DNA from 4 places in the Pseudoalteromonas sp. MM1 genome. Region 2 is predicted to be linked to each of the others. Evidence: predicted binding sites of a transcription regulator. Region 2 holds the regulator's gene; each other region holds the start of a gene.
What was found. The regulator sigma-54, encoded in region 2, starts transcription at its own class of promoters, with help from an activator protein. The targets are predictions, from matches to a motif close to GTTGGCACGNNNNTNGNNT.
Positions count from the first base shown of each region.

Region 1: QUE46_RS15475 (TorF family putative porin) is a predicted target of sigma-54. The motif match lies at 3,229-3,247, and genes of this name have one in related genera.
Region 3: QUE46_RS00085 (EF-hand domain-containing protein) is a predicted target of sigma-54. The motif match lies at 2,070-2,088, and genes of this name have one in related genera.
Region 4: flgJ (flagellar assembly peptidoglycan hydrolase FlgJ) is a predicted target of sigma-54. The motif match lies at 2,262-2,280, and genes of this name have one in related genera.

Region 1 is NZ_AP027922.1:3,417,600-3,423,053, reverse strand. It holds gene QUE46_RS15480 (M1 family aminopeptidase) at 1-1,788, shown strand, start outside; gene QUE46_RS15475 (TorF family putative porin) at 2,444-3,130, opposite strand; gene QUE46_RS15470 (hypothetical protein) at 3,408-4,571, opposite strand; gene QUE46_RS15465 (AsmA family protein) at 4,883-5,454, shown strand, end outside.
Region 2 is NZ_AP027922.1:3,128,471-3,133,924, forward strand. It holds gene QUE46_RS14085 (KpsF/GutQ family sugar-phosphate isomerase) at 1-737, shown strand, start outside; gene kdsC (3-deoxy-manno-octulosonate-8-phosphatase KdsC) at 738-1,289, shown strand; gene lptC (LPS export ABC transporter periplasmic protein LptC) at 1,286-1,840, shown strand; gene lptA (lipopolysaccharide transport periplasmic protein LptA) at 1,830-2,378, shown strand; gene lptB (LPS export ABC transporter ATP-binding protein) at 2,375-3,100, shown strand; gene QUE46_RS14110 (RNA polymerase factor sigma-54) at 3,170-4,669, shown strand; gene hpf (ribosome hibernation promoting factor) at 4,697-4,984, shown strand; gene ptsN (PTS IIA-like nitrogen regulatory protein PtsN) at 4,989-5,441, shown strand.
Region 3 is NZ_AP027922.1:19,668-25,121, forward strand. It holds gene QUE46_RS00075 (TrkH family potassium uptake protein) at 1-1,011, shown strand, start outside; gene QUE46_RS00080 (flagellar brake protein) at 1,041-1,703, shown strand; gene QUE46_RS00085 (EF-hand domain-containing protein) at 2,167-2,379, shown strand; gene QUE46_RS00090 (calmodulin-like protein) at 2,509-2,721, shown strand; gene QUE46_RS00095 (EF-hand domain-containing protein) at 2,904-3,119, shown strand; gene trkA (Trk system potassium transporter TrkA) at 3,205-4,581, opposite strand; gene rsmB (16S rRNA (cytosine(967)-C(5))-methyltransferase RsmB) at 4,657-5,454, opposite strand, start outside.
Region 4 is NZ_AP027922.1:2,668,141-2,673,594, forward strand. It holds gene flgK (flagellar hook-associated protein FlgK) at 1-1,206, opposite strand, end outside; gene flgJ (flagellar assembly peptidoglycan hydrolase FlgJ) at 1,208-2,224, opposite strand; gene QUE46_RS12175 (flagellar basal body P-ring protein FlgI) at 2,351-3,445, opposite strand; gene flgH (flagellar basal body L-ring protein FlgH) at 3,457-4,140, opposite strand; gene flgG (flagellar basal-body rod protein FlgG) at 4,161-4,949, opposite strand; gene QUE46_RS12190 (flagellar basal body rod protein FlgF) at 4,971-5,454, opposite strand, start outside.

The DNA of each region.
Region 1 (5,454 bases), 290 kb from region 2:
GATGAGACCGAAGCACTACAAGTAAGGTATGAGCAAGAGTTTTCACAATACAAAGATTTGCCACTGCCTATAATAACCGATGTTGACTTACACATTGATCTTTACCCTAAAAAGCGTGCTTTAAACGCTGTGGCTAAAATTAAGTTTACCAATACCGCAAACGAGCCAATAACCCGTGTGTTAATTAACGAGCCTAGCCAGTCTAAAAGCTGGGATGTAAAAATGGCAGGCGGAAAAATAGTAGAGCGTTTAACCGATTTTGGCATGGTATGGTTTGAGTTTGAACAACCACTAATGCCTAATGAAGTGCGCGAAGGTGAGCTTTTAGTCTCCCGTGAGCATAACGGTTTTGTTGATAGGAATTCAGATACTCAGCTCGTGCATAACGGTACATTTGTAAATAATGGAGAATTATTGCCAAATTTTGGTTATCAAAAGTATTTTCAAATTGCCGACAAATATGAGCGCCGTAAGCACGACTTACCCGAACTTGAACGTGCACATAAACTAGAAGATAGCCGTTTTTATACGCAAAATGAGTTTGGTCCTGCTAATGGGTTTATAAACTACAAGGCAACGGTAACCACCGATGAGTCGCAATTTGCTATTACACCAGGCTACTTAAAAAGTGAGAGTGTAAAAGACGGACGACGTACTTTTGTTTATGAAATGGATGCCCCCATTTTAAACTTTTATTCTGTGCTTTCGGCAGAGCTTGAAAGCAAAAAGGTTGAGCATAACGGTATAAATATTGAGGTGTACTACCATAAAGATCATGCATGGAATGTTGACCGTATGATTGAGTCGGTACAAGACTCTCTAGATTACTACACGCAAGCCTTTGGGCCATATCAGCATAAGCAGTTACGTATTATTGAGTTTCCTAAGTACCGCTCGTTTGCGCAAAGTTTTGCCAATACGGTGCCTTACTCAGAAAGTATTGGCTTTATTACAGACCTAAGAGATGAGAGTAAAGTTGACCTACCTTACTATGTAACCGCACATGAAATTGCGCACCAATGGTGGGGGCATCAAGTATCGGGAGCTAATGTAGAGGGTAGTGCTGTTATTTCTGAAACACTTTCCCAGTACAGTGCGCTTATGGTGCTAAAAAAGCGCTTTGGCGCCGAGAAGCTTCGTAAATTCTTAAAGTACGAGTTAGACAAATACTTAATGGGCCGCACAGGTGAAGCCTTCGAAGAGATGCCGCTGTATAAAACGCAGTCTCAGCTGTATCTTCACTATAATAAAGGCTCAGTTGCAATGATGGCTTTGTATGACAGATTAGGTGAAGAGCGCTTAAATGCCGCACTTAAAGCGTTTTTGAATGAGTTTAAATACCAAGCAACGCCATACCCAACCACACTTGATTTACTTAGTTATTTAAAGCGAGATGCAACACAAGCTGAACAACGTTTTATTGATGATCAGTTTAAATATATAACGCTTTATGAGCTTGAAATGAAAGCAGTGTCGGTTACAGATGATGTTGATAGCGAAGGTTTTTATACAGTAATGCTGAACGTTGAAGCAACTAAGCAGCATGCCGATGGACAAGGTGAAGAAACTGAGCAACCACTCGATGAGCTAATTGATATTGCATTATTTAGCGATGATCCTGAAAACTTACTCGCTGAAGACTTTGTTATTTACTCGCAAAAGCATCAAATAGTCTCTGGTACTAATACTATTGAGCTAAAAGTAAAAGAAAAGCCAGTGTACGCAGGGGTAGACCCTTACATTAAGCTGGTCGATAAAGACAATAAAAATAATTTAGCTAAGTTTTAATGATTAGCTACTAGGGCCTGTTTATCTTTCGAGGTTGAATTTGCAGCAGTGTGTTTGGTATTTAGGCAAGGCAGAGCTTATGTAGTGTGGTTATTCCCCATAAATAGGCGATAACGTAGTATAAATACCAAACACGCGCTGCCCGTTGGGTTCGTCCTAGGGGCTATTTACTCTTTGTTGTTCGGTTTTTACTTAGCCCACTAGGTTACAAACCTCGCGCCGCGATTAAATAGCCCCTAGATAGAACAAATTTAAATCCTGAAAGGTCAACAGGCCCTAGCTGAAAGGCTGCATTTAGTGCGGCCTTTTTTGTTTTAGCTAATGTGTATAACACTAGCTCTCAATAATACTTAATCACTTCAGAGCTAAACGTAGCAGCTGGCTGCGTTAAAGCCTCTGGTTTAGAACAACTAAATAGCGAATTTTCGGCTAGGTTTCGCCACGTTTCTCTTGCCTCAAAATAGATTAGTAAATTAAGCGAGTTGGCATTGCGGGTAAATGATTTAATAGCAAGGAGATAGTGATTGATTAACTGAGGCGCATGGTAGAGCGTATTAGCTGCTAACCTCACAGGACGTTATGAGTATTAGGCTGCCCTAAAAACGAGAAAAGGGCCAAAAGGCCCTTAGTGTTGCAGCAAGTAACACATTTTGTTTTAAAGCGTAAAGTCTACCGCGTAGCCTACGTAAACTTTAACATCTGACTCATCCATGTCGGTGTCAGATACGCCAAAAGTAAAACCATCTTTTGATACAGAAATACCGTAATCAATAATATTGTCATCGCCAATAAAGTCGCCAGAGTAGTGACCTAAGTGCAGCGCAACCTCAGTACCATTACTGCCAACAGCAAAGCTGTAATCGGCATTTAGGTAGAGTGAATCGCCAAAGTCGGTGCCATCACCATCTGCGGCTGAAGTGGCAAGGATTGCCGCACCAAAGGTGAAACCTCCTGTGCTGATGCTACCGTAAATCTCAGAGAAATCTGCATCTGCCTCAGAAGCTGCATCTGGGTAAGCGTAATAAATATAGCCTACATCGTAGCTAAAAGTGTCGTTAATATCGCCACCAAAACCCGCGTAAACATCAAGTTCGTAAGTCATTTCATCGGCCCATGAAGCATTTGATGCCCAAGTACCTACATAAAAGCCCGATTCATCAGCGTAATCAATACCGCCAGAAATAGCAGCATCGCCCCCAGTTTGCTCTTGACCACGCCATAAGTAGTTAGACGTAGCCGCTGCGTTTGCTGTTACCTCAGCATGTACGGCTGTTGATGTTAAAGATGTAGCACCCATTAATGCTATTGCGCTGATAGCGATGGTTTTTTTTAGTTTTAGCATGTCCATTTCCCGTTATATGATTTTTATCGCCTAGGTTTTTATTCTCTTATTGGCAACCCTTTGACTGGCGGTGTTTTATTGTTTAACTGGGAATGCAATTGCACTGTATGTGCCAGCTTAAAATAATTTTTATAAAACTGTTTTTTTATTTTTATAAAACAATATGTTGAGAAGTTTTAGAAGAGGGAATGATTGAGAGGGTTAATAAAAAAACGCACACTGCTGGTGCATAAATTAACCTAACTGCACCAGAAAAATACAGTTAGGTTAGGTAAATTTAGCCAAATATAGTGCGCATAAGACTAATTGTTTCGTTTACTCCGCGGCCTTTTTGTACTTCGCTAATAATAGAGTCGCGTTTGCTACGAATATGCTCGGGAATGTCATCGGCTGCAAGTGCGCGGTCTACAAGTATTTCGGCTGACTCTTTGCCTCTACGTTGTGGTTTTCCCGCACTTGTTGTGCTGCGTTTAGGTTTGTTTAATAACTTAATATAATTTGAATTGTCGGCCGTGCTGGCATCTGCATAGTAAAAAAAGCACGGTAGTAATGCTTTTATACTGACCAGTTGCTCTTCTAGTTCATTGCTGCCATTAGCCATTTTAAACCACGACATAGCATGAATGCTTTGTACTATATCTTGCCAGTAGCGCTCAAAGTCGCGATTGTTTAGTTTTGTAATACCTAAAGCTGCGCATAATGCATCAAGACGGCTATTACTAATTGGTGTAAATACATCGGGGCGGCGCATTGCTAATAAACGGGTAGCAGGGGCAAGGGTTGGTTTTTCATCACTGCCGTTAAAGGCAAGTAAATAAGCAACAACAAACTGTTGGTAATCATCTTGGCTCACATCACCTTCAAGCGGGATGTTGGCAAGAGCATCGTCAAACGCACCAGGTAAGTCGGCTAGCATTTGATGAAAACCCTTTGCACTTTTTGTTGATGCAAACCACTCAACATCAAAGGTATAGGTGCTCGGGTCGAGCGTGGCAGTGTGTTTACCACTAAATGCCAGTAAATCCTCTGGGATCATATCTTTTAATGCTTGCTCACGAATAGTGTGCAAATACGTGGTAAGGCGAAGCTGTTCTTCCAGTGCAATAACTTCTTTATGTTGCTCTACAAACATACTAATAACAGGCCAAGGTGCTACACGTAGTGTTTTAAGCTGTAAAAAGCTAATTGCTGAGGTTAGCTGGTCGTGCAGCTTTTTTAAAACGGGGAGTTGTTGTGGCTCTAGTAAATCGTAATTTATACGGTCTTTACTTGCACTTAGCAGCTCATAACACCAGCCTAAAAAATCCTCTGGGTGGTTTTCTACTTTCACGGCCATTAGGTTTAGGCTTAGTTCTGAAGCTTGCTTCAAGATGTTTTGGTAAATTTGACTTTCTTGTTCGCCTAGCGCCATTTTTGACGGTGAAATTAGCAGTTTTTTCATGCCTTGTAGAGTCTCCGAGTAGATACATTTTTTAGCTGCTTTATTTTAGCGCAAATACGCCAATAGCAACAGGGCCGTGCATCATACCTAACAATTCAAGGGATGCAATGTTGTAGGGTTTAATACTTGATTAGATTTAAACTTGATGAGCTTTACTTTTAGTTACCAATTTCGCAAAGTTTACTTTTAAGCATAAATTCATTTCAAATCAAATAAATTACAATAAACAGCTTTTTTGTCACAACGACAATGATTTTAAAGCTAACACTCGCTATGATAAGAACATTATTTGCACGTTTGAAAGGATGATCATGAAGACCTTACTCAAAATTGTTGGTGTAATACTCTTACTTTGTATTGCGTTAATTATTGCCGCTCCGTTTTTAATCCCAACCGATACTATTTTTAATAAAGTATCTGAGCAGGTTGAAAAAACAACAGGGCGCACACTTACTATTAAAGGTGATAAAACGCTTAGTGTATTTCCTGCATTAAAGTTAGAGCTTAACGATGTGCACTTTGCAAACATGCAGACAGGCTCGCGCGACGACATGGCAAGTATGGAGCAATTAGCTGTGCATATACCCTGGTTATCGTTATTTGGCGGCGAATTCAAACTAGATAAGTTTGTTATTAACGAGCCCAATATTTTATTAGAAACTGATAAAAACGGTAAAGCTAACTGGCAGTTGTTTGATGCTGTAGCAGAGCAGCCGCAAGAGCAAACTCAATCAGGTGAGGCTGTTAAACTACCAGAGAACTTTGATATAGAGTTAGGTGAAGTGGCTATTTACGGTGGTACGTTTACTTACCTAGATGGGCAAACAGGCGCTAAACAACAAATTAGTGATTTGGAATTGGCTATTTTACTTCCTTCACTACG
Region 2 (5,454 bases):
AAGCAAGCCATGGCGATTTAGGCATGATAACCAAAAATGACGTGGTTATGCTTATATCAAACTCGGGCGAAACCAGTGAAGTATTGAATATTATTCCTGTACTTAAACGCCTTGGCGCAAAAATAATATCGATGACGGGCAACCCGCTTTCTACTATGGCAACACTGGCAGATACGCACGTATGCATAAAAGTAGAACAAGAAGCGTGTTTATTAGGTTTAGCACCTACAGCAAGCACCACCGCTACGTTAGCAATGGGAGATGCTATGGCGGTTGCGCTTTTAGAAGCACGCGGCTTTACCGCCGATGACTTTGCACTCTCTCACCCTGGCGGCAGTTTAGGTAAGCGATTATTGCTCACTTTAAAAGACGTAATGCACAGCGGCACAAACACCCCTATTATAAGGGTAACGCAAACAATCAAAGACGCGTTAATTGAAATGTCAGCCAAAGGGCTAGGCATGACCGCTATTGTAGATAACAATCAACAACTTGCTGGCCTTTTTACCGACGGAGACTTACGCCGAATTTTAGAGCAAAAAGTCGATATACATAACACCGCTATTAGCCAAGTTATGACTAAGTCATGCACCACCGCCACGGCCGATATGCTCGCAGCAGAAGCACTAAATATAATGGAAAATAAGCGGATTAATGGTTTAATCATAGTTAATGAGCAAAACCAGCCTGTTGGCGCCTTAAATATGCAAGACCTCTTAAAAGCAGGAGTATTATAAATGCAATTTGAAGATCTCTATCAACCGCTAAGCGATGATGCCAGAGCACGCGCCAAAAAAGTAAAACTACTCATATGCGATATTGATGGTGTATTTTCTGATGGCCGAATTTACCTCGGTAACCAAGGCGAAGAATTAAAAGCATTTAATACAAAAGATGGTTTTGGCATTAAAGCACTGATCAATAGCGGTTTTGAAGTTGCGGTTATTACGGGGCGTCACTCAAAAATAGTGCAAACTCGCATGAGCAGCTTAACCGTGCAACACATTTATCAAGGCCAAGAAGACAAACTTATTGCTTATCAAGAACTCAAAAACACTTTAAAGTTAACTGATGAACAAATAGCGTATATTGGCGACGATGGCCCTGACATGCCAGTAATGGAGCGCGTTGGCTTTGCCGTTGCAGTAAACGATGCGCACCCACTTATTAAGCGCTTATCACATTACACCACGCAAATGCCTGGCGGCTTTGGGGCAGTGAGAGAGCTTACTGACTTATTAATGCTCGAAAACGGTATAGCGCTTACTACACAAGGCACAAGTTCATGAATGCAGCACGCGTTATACTCAGTGCGTTATTCATCGGCTGTATGGTCTGGCTTTGGTACCCTTATTTTACGCAAAGCAATGTAGCGCCAGATCAAGAACCAGAAGTCATTGCAAAGCCTGATTACACCGCGATAGAGCTTAAGCAAACAGCCTATGACGAGCAAGGTAAAATAAGCCATAAAGTTACAGCGGCTAAAATGGAGCTGTACCAACAACTTGGTTTTACATTTTTTGAAAAGCCTATTTTTACTTTATATAACGAAAAACAAACTTGGCGAATAAATGCTGACGAAGCAACGCTTTACGAAGATAAACAACTTATTTTAGAAGGCAACGTGGTTGCCAAAAATTTAGTTGATAACGCCATGATAGATAACATCAGTGCCGACAACATCGAAGTCGACATTAAAGCGCTAACAATGCGCTCTGAACAGCCAGTGGTTGTCACTGGGCCAAATTTAAAAATTGTCGGTAAAGGCCTTGAAGCCGATTTAAAAACCGAAGTAATAAAACTAATTAACCATACGCGAACAATATATTATGACCAATAAACTCACTAAAATACTTATTATCCCATCGCTGATGCTTGCATTTAGCGCTTCTGCTGCTGAGCCGGCTGCTCAACCGCCAGCAAACCAAATTTCTATTAGTGCAGACCGTCAAGAAGGTCAACTTAAAGAAAACGTAGGTATTTTTGAAAAAAACGTCGAAATTGTGCATGGTAATCGCAAAATTACAGCCGACCGACTCGAAGTACACAAACGTGAAAACTTAGGAGATAACAAACAACTCCTTATCGCCACTGGCAGCCCTGCCTACTTCGAAGAAAAACAAGATGATGGTACAGTAATGAGTGCCAGTGCAAACGAAGTACGTTACGACGTAGCAAAGCGTTTTTTAACACTTGTTGGGGATGCCGAAGTTGCGCAGGCCGGTCAAAAAATTAATGCTAAAAGTATTACCTACGATATGCAGCAGCAGCTTATTAGCGCAGAAAAAGACGAAAACTCAACGGATCGTGTCCACACAATATTAGTGCCAGTAGAAGCAAAAATTAAAGAAAAAACAGGTAACGAAGGTCAACCATGAGCACCTTAAAAGCAGAACTATTAGCAAAAAGCTATAAAGGCCGCCAAGTTGTAAAAAATGTAGGCCTTGAGGTAGAAGCCGGTAGCATTGTTGGCTTATTGGGGCCTAATGGCGCAGGTAAAACCACTACCTTTTACATGATTGTAGGGTTAGTACCAAGCGACAAAGGTAAAATATCTATTGATGATAACGATATTACGTTATTGCCTATGCATAGCCGTGCTCGCTTAGGCATAGGCTATTTACCACAAGAGTCATCAATATTTAGAAAGCTAACAGTTTATCAAAACCTAATGGCTATTTTAGAAACGCGTAAAGAGCTAAATAAAGCCGCGCGAGAAGAAACGCTCAATAACTTACTTGATGAATTTAGTATTCAGCACATTCGTGATAGCCAAGGTATGGCGCTTTCTGGCGGCGAACGCCGCCGTGTAGAGATTGCCAGAGCACTGGCTGCAAACCCAAAATTTATTTTATTGGATGAGCCTTTTGCTGGTGTTGATCCGATTTCAGTGTTAGATATAAAGAAAATAATTGAACATCTTAAAAACCGTGGCATTGGCGTATTAATTACCGATCACAATGTAAGAGAAACCCTTGATGTTTGTGAAAAAGCCTACATTGTTTCTCATGGGGAGCTAATTGCATCTGGCACTCCAGAACACGTATTAAATGACAAAACTGTACGCGATGTTTATTTAGGCGAGCAATTTAGGCTGTAACATTTAAGCCACACCTACAAGCATCTGCTAATATTAATTATAACAACATAAAAGGATTGTTAGAGATACATGAGGCAATCATTACAGCTGCGCATGGGCCAGCAACTTACAATGACTCCACAATTGCAACAAGCGATTCGCTTGCTGCAGCTCAGTACATTGGATCTCCAGCAAGAAATACAAGAAGCACTTGATAGCAACCCGCTATTGGAAGTAGAAGAACAGGATTACACGGAAGAGTCGGCTGGAAAAAATGAGCAAAAAGCTGATGCGGATGATATAACCGTAAGCGCATCTTCTGACGATACAACCAGCGAGTACGAGCAAGACAGTGGCGAAGCTTTAAATAAAGACACCGTTAGCGATGATATGGCAATGGATGTAACTTGGGATGAGTACATGAGCGCAGCCCCAGCTGCATCCTCAGGCCCAATGCCAGAAGATGAGTCTATTTATCAGGGCGCCTCTACTGAAACACTACATGAGTATTTAATGTGGCAGCTTCAGCTTACTCCTTTTAGCCCAACTGACGAAGCAATTGCTATAGCCATTGTAGAAGCTGTCGATGACTCGGGTATTTTAACGCTAAGTTGCGAAGAAATTTTAGAAAGCTTCAACCAAGAAAACGATGACGAAGTTGAAGTTGAACTTGATGAAATAGAAGCCGTTTTAAAGCGTATTCAGTTATTTGACCCTGTCGGTATAGCCGCGCGCAGTTTGCAAGAGTGCTTGTGTATTCAGCTAAACCAGTTTGATAAAGACACCCCTTTTATAGAACAAACTAAAATGATCTTAACCGATCACATTGATCTATTAGCGGCACGCGACTATCGTACATTAATGAAAAAGACTAAGCTTAAAGAAGACGAGCTTAAAGAGGTTATGACCCTCATACATACCCTCAACCCAAAACCTGCAGACACAATAGTAAGGGAAGAGTCTGAGTATGTAATACCGGATGTGTCGGTAAAAAAAATAAAAGGCCGCTGGGTGGTAGAACTAAACCCAGATAGCATGCCAAAAATACGCGTGAATAGTCAGTACGCGGCTATGTCACGTACCGTAAAATCAAGCGGTGATAGCCAATTTATTCGCTCTCACTTACAAGAAGCTAAATGGTTTATTAAAAGCCTTGAAAGCAGAAACGACACGCTGCTAAAAGTAACTAATTGTATTGTAAAACAGCAACAAGCATTTTTTGAACATGGCCCTGAAGCCATGAAGCCGATGGTTTTAAACGATGTTGCTGAAATGGTAGAAATGCATGAATCGACAATTTCGCGTGTAACTACGCAAAAATATATGCATACGCCACGTGGTATTTTTGAGCTTAAGTATTTTTTCTCAAGCCACGTAAGCACTGAAAATGGCGGCGAGTGTTCGTCAACCGCAATACGTGCCCTAATTAAAAAGCTAATTGCCGCGGAAAACTCTGCTAAACCATTGAGTGATAGTAAAATTGCGGATATATTAGCAGAGCAAGGAATTAAAGTAGCTAGACGCACAATAGCAAAATACCGTGAATCGCTAGCTATTCCACCGTCAAATCAGAGAAAGAGTTTGATATAAGACGTAAAAAACAAAGAGGAAATGCTTATGCAACTAAACCTAACTGGTCGTCACGTAGAAGTAACTGATTCACTTAGAGACTATGTAAATAATAAATTTGCAAAGCTAGAAAGGCACTCAGATCATATTAGTAATGTGCATGTCATTCTCGATGTAGAAAAACTCAACCAAAAAGCAGAAGCGACTATTCATGTAAGTGGCGCAGATTTATTTGCCTCAACAGAGCACCAAGATATGTATGCCGCTATAGACTCGTTGATTGACAAGCTCGATCGTCAAGTCATAAAACATAAAGAGAAGCTTGCTAGACACTAATATTATGAAATTAAGTACATTAGTATGCCAGGACTGCAGCAAAGCTGCGGTCCTTTTTAGTAGTAAAAAAAGAATTTTAGAGTTTATCAGTGAGCTGGCTCATGAAAAGCTTCCTTATTTACCACAACAAGATATTCTTAATGCACTGGCAAGCAGAGAAAAACTAGGCAGTACGGGCATAGGCCGAGGTATCGCCATTCCGCACGGTAGAATGGCTGGGGTTGAAGAGCCGCTGGCTTTAGTACTTGTTAGCGACACACCTGTTAACTTTGATGCTATTGATAACTGCCCTGTTGATATTTTTGTTGCACTCATCGTACCAGATGGTGATAACCAACAGCATCTAAAGACTCTGGCAACCATAGCTGATAAACTGAACAATAAAGAATTTTGTAAACAGCTGCGTAGTGCTAAAACCGATGCAGAGCTGTATCAAGTTATTGTTGATCAATCATAGTAAATACTAAGGG
Region 3 (5,454 bases), 580 kb from region 2:
GCTATACTGCCCATGCTTGGAGTTGGTGGCATGCAGTTATACCGAGCTGAGATCCCAGGTCCAGTAAAAGATTCTAAAATGACCCCCCGCATAGCCGATACCGCAAAGCACCTTTGGTATATATATGTATCGTTAACGGTGACATGTATGCTGGCCTATTGGGCGGCAGGTATGGAGTGGTTTGATGCTATATGTCATGCGTTTTCTACAGTAGCGATTGGCGGTTTTTCTACATACGATGCCTCAATAGGGCACTTTGATAGCCCTGTCATTAACTTTATATGTGTATTCTTTTTAATTATTGCGGCGGTTAACTTTTCTTTGCATTACGCGGCGGTAGCGAGTCGTAATATTCAGGTGTATATACGCGACCCAGAATTTAAAGTATTTTTGCTTATTCAGTTAGCGCTGGTGGTTATTTGTTTTACGGTGCTTTCATCTAACGAAATATTTGCTGATGGCGATGAAACCCTTGATCAGGCTTTATTTCAGGCCGTGTCTATGAGTACCACCGCTGGTTTTGCTACTGATAACTTTTCGGCTTGGCCGCTGTTTTTACCTATATTACTTATTTTTTCGAGCTTTATTGGTGGCTGTGCGGGTTCAACCGGTGGCGGTATGAAAGTCGTACGGGTGTTTTTACTTTATTTACAAGGCATACGTGAGCTTAATCGCTTAGTGCACCCACGTGCTATATACTCAATTAAGCTTGGTCGTAAAGCTCTGCCAGATAAAGTAGTTGAAGCTGTTTGGGGGTTTTTCTCAGCGTATGCACTGGTGTTTATTATTATAATGCTGGCGCTAATGGGAACAGGTATGGACAACATTACCGCATTCTCTGCTACGGCGGCGTGTTTAAATAACTTAGGCCCAGGCTTAGGTGATGTTGCCTCACATTATGGGGCGGTGAGCGATGGTGCCAAATGGCTTTTAACTATTGCCATGGTATTTGGCCGCTTAGAAATATTTACCTTACTCGTGTTATTTACGCCGACCTTTTGGCGTGGATAATAAGATAAAAATGATGCTTAGGAACAGGCATGCCACATTCTAATTTAGATAAATTACATCAGCTAACAACAGGGCGATTAGTTGACCTAGAAATAGTTACCCCTACTAGTAGCAAACGCGTTAAAACAGAGTTTATTGGTTTGTTGGAAAATAAGTTTATTATCTTAAATTATCCAAATTCAAAGCGTTTACCTGCAGCAAGTGATTACCTGCGTGATGGTGTAATGGTTGTGGTAAGGGCAGTGATAGAGGGCAGTGGTGGGCAAGTAATAGCGTTTAGGCAGCAGGTAATGTCGGTTGCCTCACACCCGACTAGGCTCATTTTTATTAACTACCCTAAGCAAGTGCAGTTATTTGCACTGCGTGCGCAAACACGCATACCTACCTTATTACCTGCAAAGTTAACGCTCAGTGACGATAGAGTACTTGAAGGGGTAATTAAAGACATCTCGCTTACTGGGGTGATGTTTGATGTACGTGGCGATCAAAACGATGACAATATTAAAGATATGCAATGTACGGTGACGGTTGATACCAACAAAAAAGCATTTACTGGCGAAATATGCAGTGTGAAAGAACACGCAGCGGGGGTTAATTGTGGCATTAAACTTTTAGCCAGTGAAAATGAAATGAAGGCATTTATGAAAGAGCACTTTATTGATCCCGCTATGCTTGAGTTGCCATTAGAATAAGTATTTTCGCTTAATAGCAACAAATGGCCATTTTTACTTTAATGGCAGTAATATTTTTTATAACTTTAAAAAAATAATTTTTATTTTATATAAAAATCAACGGTATAGATTGGTTTTATAAGTGAGCTATTTTAATACGTTAGCTCCTCTCACTGCTAAAATTTAGTCTCTTTTTTCGATAAATATTTACCCTTTCAATTTACGCTAAAAATTGTAGCTTTTTTACCATATATAAGTAACTGTTTTAATTAGATTTATAAACTTCATATTTTTCCTTGTTGCTAGTTTGCAACAAAATATCCTCTTAAAATTATCAAAAATAGCCAAATGCTATTCTAACCATATGAAATTATTTAACTTTTAAAACTTGGCATCCAAGTTGTAATAGTCTGGCTGTACTGAACAATAACGTGATTTAAAGTAAAACACTTAATCGCACACATATACTTGAAGGAATTATATTATGAAAAGCATTAATAAAACTTTAGCACTTATCGCCCTTGCTTCATCATCAGCTGCATTTGCAGCAACCGATTTTGATACGTTAGATGTAGATGGCAGTGGCACTATTAGCAAATCAGAAGCATCAATTGATGCAAAACTGATGAGTATGTTCTCAGAATTAGATGCTGACCAAGATGGTGAGCTATCAAAAGCAGAATTTTCAGAAGCTTAATATGTGGTAACTATCCTGAGTTGCCAATGACAACCTAAGTAGGCAAGGGAGCTTACGAAAAAGGATAACAAGGATTGTGTATACCACTTAGTGAACTTAACTAATTTGTTTATATTGAAGGATTAAATTATGAAGCATTTAAATAAAGCACTCGCATTTATGGCTATTGCCTCTTCTTCTGCTGCATTTGCAGGGACTGATTTTGACACGCTAGATGTAGATGGCAATGGCGCTATTAGCCAAGCTGAAGCATCGGTTGATGCGGACTTAATGGCTGAGTTTGTAGAGCTTGATACTGATGGAAATGGTGAGCTTTCAAAGCAAGAGTTCTCTAAATACTAGGGCGTGATGATCTTTGCCAATTGAGCGCGCTAAGCTATGCACGTTCACTTAGCAAAGAGTTATTTTCTCTAATCTAATGTGCATTAAAATTTAATAATGCACATTAGTAAAAAGCACTTTTTAGATAATTTTTTAAACCCATGGATCTTAGAAAAGGACTTCCTCTTAATTAGGATACAACTATGAAAACATTAAATACAGCACTTGCCGTTATCGTATTAGCCTCTTCATCAGCAGCATACGCAGCAGTCGACTTTGCCTCGTTTGATGCCGATGGTGATGGTGCAATTTCAAAGCAAGAAGCGCAAGTAAATTCACAGCTAGTGAAGATTTTTGACCAGTTAGATACTGACGGTAATGGTGAGATTTCTGAACAAGAGTTTTCAAAAGTACAGTAGGTCTGATTTGCATAGCAAGGAAGCTTAGCAACGTAAAAACATACTCCACTAAAGCCGCCTTAGTCAGCGGCTTTTTTACGTTTAGCTATAAAAATATAGCACTCACTTGGAATAGCTTTTCTACTACGTTGATATGCTTTTTATCGATTAAAAACATAATAACGTGGTCACCAGACATAATAACGGTATCGTCGTGGGCAATCAGTACGTCATCATTACGCACAATAGCGCCAATAGTCGTACCTGCAGGTAGTTTTATATCGGCAATAGCACGGCCAACTACTTTTGATGTGTTTTCATCGCCATGAGCAACGGCTTCAATAGCCTCTGCCGCGCCTTTACGTAACGAGTACACATTAACAATATCACCGCGGCGCACGTGTGTTAGCAGCGCAGAGATAGTTGCTTGTTGTGGTGATATAGCAATATCTATTTCACCCCCTTGTACTAAATCTACATACGCACCACGCTGAATAAGCACCATGGTTTTTTGTGCGCCCATGCGTTTTGCAAGCATGGCCGACATTATATTTGCTTCATCATCATTAGTTACTGCAATAAACACATCAACTTGCTCTATGTGTTCTTCAGATAGCAGCTCTTGGTCTGAGGCGTCACCACAAAATACCACGGTGTTATCTAACATTTCAGAGAGTTGCTCAGCGCGCTCTTTACTGCGCTCTAGTAACTTAACGCTGTGGTTTTTTTCCAATGAACGAGCAAGGCCAGCACCAATGTTACCCCCACCAGCGATCATAATTTTTTTGTAAGAACGTTCAAGCTTTTGTAGCTCGTTCATAACCGCGCGTATATGCTTAGTGGCAGCAATGAAAAATACTTCATCGTCCGCTTCTATTACCGTGGTGCCCAGTGGCTTTATAGCTTTACCTTGGCGATAAATTGCTGCTACACGGGTTTCTACATTCGGAATGTGCTCTTTTAAAGCAGAAAGCGCATAGCCTACTAATAAGCCTCCGTAATAAGCTTTTACAGCTACAAGAGAGAGCATGCCATCGGCAAATTGCAGCACTTGCAACGCGCCTGGGTAATCTATTAAACGGCGAATATATTTGGTAACGAGTGCTTCGGGGGCAATATAATGATCAACCGGAAGGTCATCGTTATGAAATAGTTTTTCGCGGTATTTTAAATATTGCTCTGATCGGATGCGGGCAATTTTAGTTGGCGTATTAAAAATACTATACGCGACTTGACATGCCACCATATTTACTTCATCTGAGCTGGTTACCGCAATAATCATGTCGGCATCTTCAGCACCTGCACGTCGCAGTACATCTGGGTGTGCACTGTGCCCTGCAACCCCTTGTAAGTCGTACTTATCTTGTAGCTCTCGTAAGCGGTTGCCGTCTATATCAACAACGGTTATTTCGTTTTGTTCGCCAACTAAGTTTTCAGCAAGCGTACCACCGACTTGTCCGGCACCGAGTATGATTATTTTCATTATTTACCCGAATTACTGTTTAATTAAAAAAATAGCCATTTACTGTTTAATAAATGGCTATTGAGTGTACGGCTATTAGGCTTTTTTAACTAGCTTAGCGTAATAAAATCCGTCGCTTTCCCCTGGTAGTAATTGTAAACCAGGGTTGGTAACTGTGTCGTTGTCGTGCAGTGGTATATGCTCAACGTCACTATTATTAGCTAAAAATTTAGCGACTTGCTGTTGGTTTTCTTGCGGCAGTACCGAACAGGTTGCGTATATCATAGTGCCGCCAGGTTTAAGTAGCGGCCAAATACTATTGAGTATATCGCTTTGTAGTGTGGCTAAATCTTCAATGTCTGATGCGCGGCGAAGCCATTTGATATCAGGGTGGCGACGTATAACACCCGTTGCTGAACACGGCACATCTAACAAAATACGATCAAACTGCTGCTCATCCCACCATGTATGAGGCTGCGAGGCGTCTGCACATTGGAGGTCTGCGCCTAAACCGATACGGGTTAAATTTTGCTTAACCCGTTCTAGGCGAGTGGCATCGCTATCAAGGGCTAATACTTCTGCATCAGCAAGTTCAAGTATATGGCAGGTTTTTCCGCCAGGTGCGGCACAAGCATCTAAAATGTATTCATCAGCTTGCGGTGCTAAAAAGCGTGCAGCTAGTTGCGCTGCGGCATCTTGCACCGAGCAGGCGCCCACATCAAACTCTGGCAGTGAGAAAACATCACGGGGCTTAGCTAGTTTAATACCATCAACAAACTGAGGGTTTAACGTGTGTTCAATATCGTTTGCCGTTAACATTTGGCTGTATTCTTGCGTGCTGTATTGAGCTTGATTGACACGTAACCACATAGGAGCTTGTTGTTGGTTTTCTTC
Region 4 (5,454 bases), 460 kb from region 2:
CCCACTCGTAATGTCATCTGAGTCAATAACACCAGATGGCGGTATCGTCGCTAAAGAAGCGCTACCTATCGGCTCTCCTTTATTATCTATAGGCTGAATGCTCACTTCATTTGCATTAGCGGTATAAGTAACAATAAAGTCGCTGGCAGGCAGTTCACTGCCTTTACCGGCCTCAAGCGTGGCAGTTAAACTGGCGCCGCCGGTATTAGCCTGGTATGCATAAGCGCCCACGGTAGGTATGGTAAAAATATCACCGCCTAGCTCACCGTTAGCATCCATACCCAATTTATTTTGCTCGTTGAACGCATCTGCAATTGCCAATCCCATTTGGCCAATCTGATTTTGTGCAGGCACAAGTATGTCGTCTCTAAATGCGAGTAAGCCGCCAATTTTGCCTTTTAATTTAGTTGCATCTATTTCTAGCGGCACAGCTTTGCCGCCATTAACGTCAAGCGTCAATTCTTTAAAATTAGGATCCGGGTCGCCCGACAGCGAAAACAAGTTAAATGTACCGTTTTCCATAACTAAAGATTCACCGCTCCCCATAAATACGAGTTTTTCGCCGTTAGGGCCATCGAGTGTTTCTATATCTACAAGCTCTGATAATTCACGAATAGCTAAGTCGCGCTGGTTATAAATAGAGCTTGCGTCAGAGGCGTTATTTGTACCATTTACGACTGCAATTTCTTGGTTTAACGTATTTATATTTTGTATGAGCGAATTGGCTTCTTCAGAAAAAATTTCAAGCTGTTCGTTCACAATACCTTGCTGCTCAAGCACAATGCCTGAGAGCCTATCCATTTGATCAACTAAACTTTGCGCGTCGGTCATTACGAGTGAGCGAGCAACTGATGAAGACGGCTGATTTAGCGCCTCTTGCACGTTATTAAATAATGAATTTATGCCCGTTGATAAGTTATTAGATTCTTCTGAAAAAATAGTATCAACACGGTTGGCTTCTGTGACAAATTGATCAAAAAACGATTTATTTGACGTGTCGCGGTTTAACTGCGACTGGGCAAACTCATTTAAAAGCCTATATGTTTCGCCGCGCCCTACTTGGTTATCTACCATCGTAGTAAATTCAGTGCGCTCACGAACGTAGCCTTCTGTATTTACATTGGTGATGTTTTTACTGGTCGTTTGCAACAGCTCAGAGCTTGAGCGTACCCCAGCACTGGCAATATTTAATAAACTAAACGACATATTACTTCACTCCTTTGGCAAACGCGCTTGTTGCAATATTTTTAAGCTCACTGCTATTTAGCACTTTTTTTATTTTACTCGCGTAATTAGGGTCTGTTGCATAGCCTGCTTTTTGTAGCGAATCTAAAAATTCATTTGGCTGTGCTGTTTTTTGTAATGCTTCTTCGTAACGTGGGTTTTGCGTTAGAAAATCGACAAAGTCGTTCACGCTTTCTTTTATAGAATCGTAAGCTCTAAAACTTGCTTGCTTTTTAACAGGCGTACCTTGCTCAAATTCAAGCGTAACTTTACTTGCTTTATCACCATCCCAACTTCTATCTGATTTAATATTGAACAGGTTATTTGAGCTATTCCCGTCGCTTTTATTAATTATGTGCTTGCCCCAACCAGTCTCAAGAGCCGCTTGGGCGACCATTACAGCAGGATTTAAACCAATTTTTTCGGCCGCTGCTTTAGCATGCTCCCACACGGAACTCACAAACTCTTCAGCATTATTAAACGACGACTGCTGTGTAGGCTGTGTTGTGGTTTTAGTTTGTGTTGCTTCACTGCTGGCTACTAAGTCATCTTTATTTACTTGCTTTATACTGTGCACTTTTTCGTGCGGCAGCTCAGAGCCTGCGCGTTTATCGCTCATAAAGTCGTTGGTTGTTCTTAAAACTGAACCAGGCATAAAATTCTCAGCCTCTGGTGAGAGCTGCTGAACGATTAAATCAGCCAAACCCAAAGACCCATTTGATGAAAGCTCAGAAGAAAGTTGCTGATCGTGCATTTCTTCAAAAAACTTTACGCCGCTAGAGTTAAACGGACTGTCTTCATCTTCAAATGCTTCGTTGGCTTTACGCATCCCTTTTAACAGCATTTGTGTAAAAATAGCTTCAAATTGTGCTGCTGCTTTTTTTAGCGCTGCTTTAGAGGCATCTGTAGATGCATCACCGCTGTTTAAAGCGTCTTGACGTAAAGTATTAAGATTACTTAAATCAAAAAAGTTTTGCTTATCGAGGTGATTTGTTTCCATCAGCTTTTTGACACAAAAATGAATAATGTTTTAGAAAATGCAAAAATTGAGCCAAAGGTATTTTTAAAGGAAGGTTCTATTAAAAAAGCTCGGCTACATTACTGGAATACCGAGCTTTTAATAATTTTAGATAACAACAAGTTGTCCGTTAATTGCACCTGCTTCTTTTAGAGCTTCTAAAATAGCCATTAGATCGCCAGGTGCTGCACCTACTTCGTTTATTGCACGTACTAAGTCATCTAAACTTACACCGGGGTTAAATACAAACGCACGAGAATCATCTTGATTAACATCAATAATACTTTGCTGTGTAACAACGGTTTCGCCTTCTGCTAATGGGTTAGGCTGCGTCACATTTTGCTGCTCAGCAATAGTAACTGTTAGGCCGCCGTGGGTTATTGCCGCAGGCTGTAACTTCACATTTTTGCCAATAACAATCGTGCCCGTACGTGAATTGACAATAATTTTGGCTGAGGTGTCAGCAGGCTTAAACTCTAGGTTTTCAAGCGTTGATAAATAAGACACCCGTTGCGATGCATCACGTGGCGCAATAACGCGTACTGAGGCAGCGTCAATAGCTTGTGCACTATTAGGGCCTACCAAATTGTTAATTGTTGTTTCTAGGCGTTTTGCCGTTGTAAAGTCTGGGCGGTTTAAGTTAAACGTAATGTAGTCGCCTTGCATAAAAGGGCTCTTAACTTCTCGCTCAACAGTGGCTCCGTTAGGTACGCGGCCAACTGTCGGGGTATTAATAACCACTTTACTGCCATCAAGCCCTTGAGCGCCTAAGCCACCTACAATTAAGCTACCTTGTGCTATGGCGTATACGTTACCATCAACCCCTTTTAAGAAGGTTTGCAACAACGTACCACCACGTAAACTGCCTGCGCTACCAATAGAAGAAACCGTAATATCGATTGTTTGACCAGGTTTTCTAAACGGCGGCAGCTCAGCATGGACTGCCACTGCAGCTACATTTTTAATTTTAGGGCTTTGTGTTGAAGGCAGCGTAATACCAAAGCTGTTTAACATGCCTCTAAAACTTTGTTGTGTGTAAGAGTTTTGCTCCCCTGTACCAGGTAGCCCCACCACTAAACCATAGCCTACTAACTGGTTGGCCCGTACACCTTCAACCATAGAGACATCTTTTATACGCTCAGCGCTGGCAGAAAATTGCCAGCCTAGCAGTATGATTAAAATAATCGCTTTAATGCTTTTCATACTACTATCCTCTAAAACGGAAATAATGAGCTACTAAAGAAGCGGGTTAGCCACCCTGGGCTTTGCGCTTCTTGTGTTTGCCCTTTGCCTGAGTATTGAATACGGGCATTGGCAATTCTATTCGACTCAACCGTGTTATCGGCGCTCACATCTTGCGGACGCACCAGGCCTTCGAGCCTAATAAACTCCTCGCCGGTGTTAAGTGTTAGCCATTTTTCACCACGGATAACTAAGTTGCCATTGGGTAAAACGCGCATAACATTCACAGAAATATCGCCCACTAAACTGTTTGACTGATTTGATTTAGAATCTCCAGTGAATGATGAATCACTACCAATGCCAAACTGGATACTGTCGCCACCTATATTGACAGGTAAACCTCCTAACCCGATAACGGGGTCTAGGCTGGCTTCGGTTTCTTTATCAGTTTCGGTTTTAGCGGCTTTTGTAGCTTGTGTTGACTCTTCAAGCTTAACGGTGATGATATCGCCTGTTCTAAGTGCTTTTTTGTCTGAGTACAAATCATTAAATGTATTGGTGTTAAACAACGAGCCCGTTGCAACAACAGGCTCTGCTACAGGCTCTGGGTACATGGGTGCGTAGTATGGGTCATCTTGAACCACTTCACTATTTTGCGTAGAAACACAGCCAGTTAAAAATAAGCTGCCTGCTGCAAATAAAATAACATTACGCATAACTATCCCCTTGTGCACGGTTATAACTGTTGATTGATGTAGCTCATCATTTCGTCAACGGCCGAGATTACTTTTGAGTTCATTTCGTACACACGTTGAGTTTCGATAAGGTTTACCAACTCTTCCGTTACATTAACGTTTGATGTTTCAAGCGAGCCCTGAATAATAGTACCTAAGCCCTCTACACCCGGATTGCCTTGTACAGGCGCACCACTAACAGCGGTTTCGGTGTAAAGGTTTTGACCAATTGGCTCAAGACCCGATGGATTAATAAAGTCACTAATTGTTAGCTGGCCAATCACCACATTATCGGCTTGCCCTGCTACACGTACAGATACCTCGCCATCTTGCGAAACAGTGATTGATTGCGCATCATCCGGTACGTTCATTTCGGGCTGAACCACAAAACCCGCACCTGAGGTAACAATGCGGCCGTCTTCATCGGTAGTAAATTGCCCATTACGTGAATAAGCAATATTGCCATCAGGCTGCAACACTTCAAAAAAACCTTCGCCAGAGATCATCCAGTCGAGTGAGTTTTCGGTGGTGAGCATATTACCTTGCGTAAACTCTTTTTGGTTAGCAACTACTTTTGCACCAGCACCTAGCATTAAGCCAGACGGCAACTCAGTATCTTGTGAAGAACGCCCGCCAGGTTGGTTGATGTTTTGATACAATAAATCTTCAAAAATAGCGCGGCTTTTTTTGTAACCTACGGTACTGGCATTCGCCAAGTTATTTGAAATAACTGAAATATCAGTTTGTTGAGCGTCTAGCCCTGTTTTACTTATCCACAATGCAGGATTCATAAGTATGCCCTCATTTTAAAGTTAAACTATGCGCATCAACTGATCTTGACGTTCGTCAATCTCTTCAGCTGTTTTCATTAGTTTTACTTGTAACTCAAATTGACGTTGGTGGTTGATCATATCGACCATTTCGTGAACTGGATTAACGTTAGACATTTCCAGTGCACCACTTAACACTTTTACATTTGCAGAAGTATCGACGGCTTGCCCAAGTACTGGTCTAAATAAGCCATCGTTGCCTTTTTCAAGCTGCCTGCTGTTTCCTTCAACAACACGTAGCGTATCTACTTCTTCTAAAAAATTGGCTGGTGCGCCTTGGGGGCGAACCTGTATGGCACCATCTTCACTAAAGCTTATTTTTTCAATAGGAACAGGTAGAATTACGGGGCCACCTTCGCCAATAACTTGACGACCGTGGCTCGTTACTAACATGCCTTGAGCAGTAATGTTCAGCGTACCTACTTTTGTGTATGCTTCATTTCCTGAGTCATCTTGAACGGCAAGC